Regions from separate parts of the Streptomyces sp. NPDC053513 genome, predicted to be linked through region 2. Evidence: riboswitches for the same ligand, from Rfam matches in the RefSeq annotation. Region 2 holds a riboswitch; the other holds the start of a gene.
What was found. Region 2 has a riboswitch for glycine ahead of gcvP (aminomethyl-transferring glycine dehydrogenase). Riboswitches for the same ligand answer to the same signal wherever they lie in the genome.
Positions count from the first base shown of each region.

Region 1 (3,398 bases), on a different contig from region 2:
CGTAGACGACGTCACCGAGCGCGTTGGCCGCGAACTCCGTGATGCCGACCGTCGCGACGCCCTCCTCGGTGGCCGACAGCCACTCGTGCTCCTTGGTGTAACGCAGCTCGTTGGGGTTGCTCATGACCTGATTCTCCTGGATCGGGGGAGTACTGATGAACGTGGGTCTTACGGGGTGAGACGCGGAACGAGACGACTGCGTCACTTCTGGCGCTTGTAGAAGGGCAGCGCGACGACCTCGTACGGCTCGTGGGTGCCGCGGATGTCCACACCTACACCCTGGGTGCCGGGCTCGGCGTGCGCCGCGTCCACGTAGGCCATCGCGATCGGCTTTCCGAGGGTCGGGGACGGGGCGCCGGAGGTGACCTCGCCGACGACCTCGCCGTTCGCGACGACCGACATGCCGGCGCGCGGGACGCGGCGGCCCTCGGCGATCAGGCCGACCAGCTTGCGCGGCGGGGCGGTCTCGGCGCGCTCGGCGGCCTTCTCCAGGGCCTCGCGGCCGACGAAACGGCCCTCGTTGGTCGTCTTCTCGAACTTCACGACCCGGCCCAGGCCCGCGTCGAACGGGGTGAGGGCGGTGGTCAGCTCGTGGCCGTACAGCGGCATGCCCGCCTCCAGGCGGAGCGTGTCGCGGCAGGACAGGCCGCAGGGGATCAGGCCGACGCCCTCGCCCGCCTCGGTCAGCGCCTTCCAGACGCCCTCGGCGTGCTCGGGCTTCAGGAACAGCTCGAAGCCGTCCTCGCCGGTGTAGCCGGTGCGGGCGATCAGGGCGGGCACGCCCGCGACGGTGCCGGGCAGGCCGGCGTAGTACTTCAGGCCGTCCAGGTCGGCGTCGGTGAGCGACTTCAGGATGCCGGGGGACTCCGGGCCCTGGACGGCGATCAGGGCGTACGCGTCGCGGTCGTCGCGGACCTCGGCGTCGAAGCCTTCGGAGCGGGCGACGAGGGCGTCGAGCACGACCTGGGCGTTGGAGGCGTTCGCGACGACCATGTACTCGGTCTCGCCGAGGCGGTAGACGATCAGGTCGTCGAGGATGCCGCCGTCCTCCTGGCAGATCATCGTGTAGCGGGCGCGGCCGTTGCCCACGGTGGAGATGTTGCCGACCAGCGCGAAGTCGAGGAGGTCCACGGCCTGCGGGCCGGTGACGGTGATCTCGCCCATGTGGGAGAGGTCGAAGAGACCGGCCCTGGTGCGGACGGCGTTGTGCTCGTCGCGCTCGCTGCCGTACCGCAGCGGCATGTCCCAGCCGGCGAAGTCGGTCATGGTCGCGCCCAGCGAACGATGCAGGGCATCGAGGGCGGTCAGACGGGGGGCAGTGCTCATGGGGTGGCTCCCGGGTCCCAAGGGCGTGATCGGTGACGAAAACACATGACGGGCGAGGACGTCCTCCCCATCTGTCATGGAACCTGAGAGGTTCACCGAGGGCATCTCGTCACCGAGCGATCGGCACCGAGAGATCGGCTTGCACCTTGGGTGGGGACACGGCGAGGTGTCCCGCTTTTCAGATCTGCCTCATCCACGCGGTACGGGGCCTGAGAGATTCAAGGGAGGGTCTTGCTCCTTCGGCGCCCGGACGCGCTCGGCGGTCCGGAACTCTCCCGCGCGGATTCGAGCGGCCGGTATGCGGTTGTGCGGCGACTGTGCGCGCCTGGCGCGCACATCATTGCACGCGGTGTCGGCGGGGCAAATCGCTTGCGCCCCATTACCATTTCTTTACACTTCATGGGCAAGGGTCTCCTCAGGTCTCCTGAGACCCGACAGGGGGAGCGCGATGAGGATCCAGCACACCGGCGCGTACGCGGCGAGCACCGGCATACCGTCCCAGCGGGCCCGCGCCCGGAGCCGCGGACGCCTCCTGCGGGACCTGCGCGAGCGCGAGGGCCGCGGCCCCCGCTCCCTCACCTTCGCCGCCGGCGACCTCGTCGTCGTCTCCGGGCTGCCCGGCAGCGGCAAGTCCACCCTGATGAAGCGCACCGTCCGGGGCGGCGCCATCGACTCCCAGGACGCCCGCGAGCGCTGGGAGGCCCGCATGCCCTGCCTCCTGCCCTACGCCGTCTACCGCCCCCTGGTCCGGATCGCGCACTACGCCGCACTGCGCCGCGCCCTGCGCTCCGGCGCGAGCGTGATCGTCCACGACTGCGGCACCCAGTCCTGGGTGCGGGGCTGGCTCGCCCGCGAGGCGAGACGCCGCGGCCGCGCCCTGCACCTGCTCCTCCTCGACGTCACCCCGGACACCGCGAGGGCCGGCCAGCAGGCCCGGGGCCGGGGCGTCTCCGCGTACGCCTTCGGGCGCCACCGGCGGGCCGTCGGCCGGCTCCTGCGGGCCGCCGAGTCGGGCAGCCTCCCGCACGGCTGCGCCTCGGTGACCCTCCTCGACCGGGCCGCCGCCGACTCCCTCCGCAGCATCGGCTTCCGGCAGGCGGCCTGAGGGACGGATCGTCCGAGGAGTGGAGGCGTCCCGGGCGTCCCGGGACGCCCGTACCCTTCCCTTCTGGCCGCGGCGGCGGCGACGCGGCGTTAGGGTGCTGCCGGGCGGCCGGTGCGGAAGGCCGCGCGAGAAGGGGAAACGCGACCGTGGACGTGACGTGGCCGGGCAACGAGCTCGAAGAGGTCCTTGCCGCCTCACTGGGCAACCCCGAGGCGGGAGCACGCCTCGTCGAGGTGCTGGGCCGCAGCCCGGTCTGGGTGCCCCTGCCCAACGGCGGCGGCCCCGACAGCCAGAGCCTCGACCTCGCCACCATGGAGATCGACGGCGCGGCCTACGTGCCCGTCTTCAGCTCCGAGCAGCAGTTCCGCGCCTGCGTCGGCGACCACATGTCCTTCACCGTCGCCCCCGCCCGTGACTTCGCCCGCGGCCTGCCCCCGCAGCTCGGCATCGCCGTGAACCCCGGCGGCACCGTCGGCGTCCCGCTGCCCCCGCCCGCCGTCGCCGAGCTCTGCCGCGTCGGCCGCACCCCGCTCGACGGACCCGCCAGCGGCGGCCGCGTCCGGCTCTTCGAGCCCGACTGGCAGGACGACCCGGTCGACTTCCTCGCCGCCGCCTCCGCCGAGTTCGAGGCCACCGGCGTCGTCGCCACCGCCCGCCGCGTCCTCGCCAGCGTCGAGGGCACCGAACCCGCCCTCTTCGTCGGCGTCCAGCTCTCCCACTGGGAGGGCGCCGACCGCACCGCGCCCCTGGACGCCCTCGGCCGCGCCCTCGGCCGGGTCGAGGTCGCCTGGCCGGTCAACCTCATCCTGCTCGACATGGCGCAGGACCCGGTCGGAGACTGGATGCTGGAGCGGGTGCGCCCCTTCTACCAGCGCGCCGCCGTGTGAGCGGCCCCCTGTTTAAGCTGAACTGACTCGATCGCTGGACAGACGTACGTGGTGGACGGAAGAGGGGCGGGACCCAGGGT
Region 1 is NZ_JBITXP010000045.1:4,192-7,589, reverse strand. Features, by position in the region: gene gcvH (glycine cleavage system protein GcvH) at 1-124, opposite strand, end outside; gene gcvT (glycine cleavage system aminomethyltransferase GcvT) at 202-1,326, opposite strand; glycine riboswitch at 1,515-1,614, opposite strand; gene ACIGW4_RS37355 (AAA family ATPase) at 1,775-2,431, shown strand; gene ACIGW4_RS37350 (enhanced serine sensitivity protein SseB) at 2,578-3,318, shown strand; gene ACIGW4_RS37345 (enhanced serine sensitivity protein SseB C-terminal domain-containing protein) at 3,397-3,398, shown strand, end outside.
Region 1: another riboswitch for glycine. It lies ahead of gcvT (glycine cleavage system aminomethyltransferase GcvT); the one in region 2 lies ahead of gcvP (aminomethyl-transferring glycine dehydrogenase).

Region 2 (3,398 bases):
TCGACCTCGCCGTCGTCGGCGGTCTTGACGACGACGACCTTCATGCCGGCCATCACCGCGGAGGCGGCGTTGGTGCCGTGCGCGGAGGACGGGATGAGGCAGACGGTGCGCTGCTCGTCGCCGTTGGCGCGGTGGTAGGCGCGCACGGCCAGGAGGCCGGCGAGCTCGCCCTGCGATCCGGCGTTCGGCTGGATCGACACCTTGTCGTAGCCGGTGACCTCGGCGAGGCGCTCCTCCAGCTCGGTGATGAGCGTGACGTAGCCCTGCGCCTGCTCGACCGGGGCGAAGGGGTGGATCTGGCCGAACTCGGGCCAGGTCACCGGCTCCATCTCGGTGGTCGCGTTCAGCTTCATGGTGCAGGAGCCGAGCGGGATCATGCCGCGGTCGAGCGCGTAGTCGCGGTCCGCGAGCCTGCGCAGGTAGCGCAGCATCGAGGTCTCGGAGCGGTGCGCGTGGAAGACCGGGTGGGTCAGGTACGCGTCGGAGCGCAGCAGACCGGCGGGGAGGGCGTCCTCGACGGCGGCGTCCAGGGCCTCCACGTCGGCGGTGACGCCGAAGGCGCTCCAGACGGCGGCGAGCTGCGCGCGGCCGGTGGTCTCGTCGCAGGAGACGTACACCAGGTCGGCGTCGGCGCGGTAGAGGTTCACACCGGCCTCGCGGGCGGCGGCGACGACCTCGTCGGCCCTGCCGGGCACGCGGACGGCGAGGGTGTCGAAGTAGGAGCCGTGCACGACCTCGACGCCGCCGGCGGTGAGGCCCGCGGCGAGGATGGCGGCGTACCGGTGGGTGCGCTCGGCGATCTGCTTGAGACCGTCCGGGCCGTGGTAGACGGCGTACATGCCGGCCATGACGGCGAGCAGCACCTGCGCGGTGCAGATGTTGCTGGTGGCCTTCTCGCGGCGGATGTGCTGCTCGCGGGTCTGCAGGGCCAGGCGGTAGGCGCGGTTGCCGTCGGCGTCGACCGAGACGCCCACGAGACGGCCGGGGAGGGAGCGGGCGTGCTTGTCCTGGACGGCCATGTAGCCGGCGTGCGGACCGCCGAAGCCCATGGGGACGCCGAAGCGCTGCGTGGTGCCGACGGCGATGTCGGCGCCCAGCTCGCCCGGCGAGGTGAGCAGGGTGAGGGCGAGCAGGTCGGCGGCGACGGTGACGACGGCGCCGAGCTCGTGCGCGGCGTCGATCAGCGGCTTGATGTCGCGGACGGCACCGGAGGCGCCGGGGTACTGGATGAGCACGCCGAAGACACCGCGCTCGGCGACCTCGGCGGGGATGCCCTCGCTCAGGTCGGCGACGACGACCTCGACACCGGTCGGCTCGGCGCGGGTCTCGATGACGGCGATGGTCTGCGGCAGGGCGTCGGCGTCGACGAGGAAGACGCCGTTCTTGACCTTGCCGACGCGGCGGGAGAGCGCCATGGCCTCGGCGGCGGCGGTGCCCTCGTCGAGGAGGGAGGCGCCGGAGGTGGGCAGACCGGTCAGGTCGGCGACCATGGTCTGGAAGTTCAGCAGGGCCTCCAGGCGGCCCTGGGAGATCTCCGGCTGGTACGGCGTGTAGGCCGTGTACCAGGCCGGGTTCTCCATGACGTTCCGGAGGATGACCGGCGGCGTGAAGGTGCCGTAGTAGCCGAGGCCGATCATCGGGGCGAGGACCTGGTTGCGGTCGGCGAGCGTGCGCAGCTCGGCGAGGACCTCGGCCTCGGTGCGCGCGGCCGGCAGGCCCAGCGCCTCGGCGTTCTTGATCACGTCCGGCACCGCGGCGGCCGTGAGCTCGTCGAGCGAGCCGTAACCGACCTGGGCGAGCATCTTGGCCCGCGCCTCGGCGTCGGGCCCGATGTGCCGCTGCTCGAACGGGATGCCCTGTTCGAGCTCGGAGAGCGGAGTGCGGTTGGCGGTCATGTACGGAGGCCTCCTGGTCGTCACGACCTGCGAGGGGCACCACGGCGCGGGTACCCGGACGGCCTCCCCCTCTGTCATCTCAACCTGAGAGTTTCACCGGCACGCCTCGCGGCACGCCGGCTTTCACCGTCGGTGAGGGCGGAATGCCGTCGGACATCCGCCCTGCTTTCCAGAGTGACCTCGTCCGCGCGGTACAGGGGCCTGAGAGATTCCGGGGAGGATTTGCTCCTTCGGCGCCCACCGGAAGGTTTCTCCGGGGGACTCTCCCGCACGGGGTCGACAGCCACAACCAGCCTACCAGCGAGGTTGCGGCTCCCATCGCTCAAGTGGCCGACATCCCAGATGTGCACTTTCGTAGGGGTACAGAGCAGTTGCGACCAGTTGGAGGGACCGTGCAGACCGACATCGATCCGCGCAGCCTGATCGGCCGCAAGGCGTTCGACCGGAACGGGCACAAGATCGGAACCGTGGACGAGGTGTACCTGGACGACGCCACCGGCGTCCCCGAATGGGCCGCGGTCCGCACGGGGCTCTTCAGCCGGGACGCCTTCGTCCCCCTGGAGCCGAGCGCCCTGCTCGACGACGGCCTCCACATCCCGTACGAGCGGGCGCTCATCAAGGACGCCCCCGACTTCGGCGTGGGCCGCCACCTCTCCCCCGAACAGGAACTCCAGCTCTACCGCCACTACAGCCTCGCCCTGCCGCCCCCGCCCTCCGACGTCCCGGACAAGGACTTCGGCCGCCTGGCGGGCCAGGACGGCACCTGACGGCCCCACGAGCCGGCGACCGCAGGAAGGGCCCGCACCGCCCGCCGGTGCGGGTCAGGCCGGCGCGGCCCCCCGCACCAGCGGCAACGGCTCCGACGGCTCCAGCTCCGGGTCGTCCACGGAGAACGTCCGCACCCGTCCGGGCCCGGACCACGGCTCCTCGAACCGCACCGTGACCCGCCCGACCCCGCTCCCCTGGACCCATCCGGCCCCGTGCACCGCGTGCCGCACGTCGTGCCCGGGCGCCCAGTGCCGCTCCACGGGGCCGCGCTCCCCTGCCTCGACGGCCTCCTCCGCCTCGGCCACGGCGCCCGCCTCCGGCTCCGGCCCGGCGTCCCCCTCCGCGTCGGCGACCGCCTGGGCGAACAGGTCCTCCTGCGTGTAGTCCGCGAGCCCGCTCACCCCCACCCCGAGGAGCCGCACGCCCCCCGTCGTGTCCACCGCCTCCAGGAGCCGCCCCGCCGCCTCCCGCACGACGGCCGGGTCGTCCGTCGGCCCCCGCAGCGTCTCGGACCGGGTGAGCGTCGAGAAGTCGTACCGCCGCACCTTCAGGACGATGGTCCGCCCCGAGTGCCCCGACGCCCGCAGCCGCCCCACGCACCGCTCCGCGAGCCGTTCCACCTCCAGCCGGATCCGCACCCGGTCGTGGAGGTCCACGTCGAAGGTGTCCTCGACCGACACCGACTTGGCGTCCCGCTCGGCCACCACGCGCCGGTCGTCGTATCCCTGGGCCATC
Region 2 is NZ_JBITXP010000003.1:9,984-13,381, reverse strand. Features, by position in the region: gene gcvP (aminomethyl-transferring glycine dehydrogenase) at 1-1,895, opposite strand, end outside; glycine riboswitch at 2,075-2,174, opposite strand; gene ACIGW4_RS05685 (PRC-barrel domain-containing protein) at 2,288-2,662, shown strand; gene ACIGW4_RS05680 (DNA polymerase IV) at 2,717-3,398, opposite strand, start outside.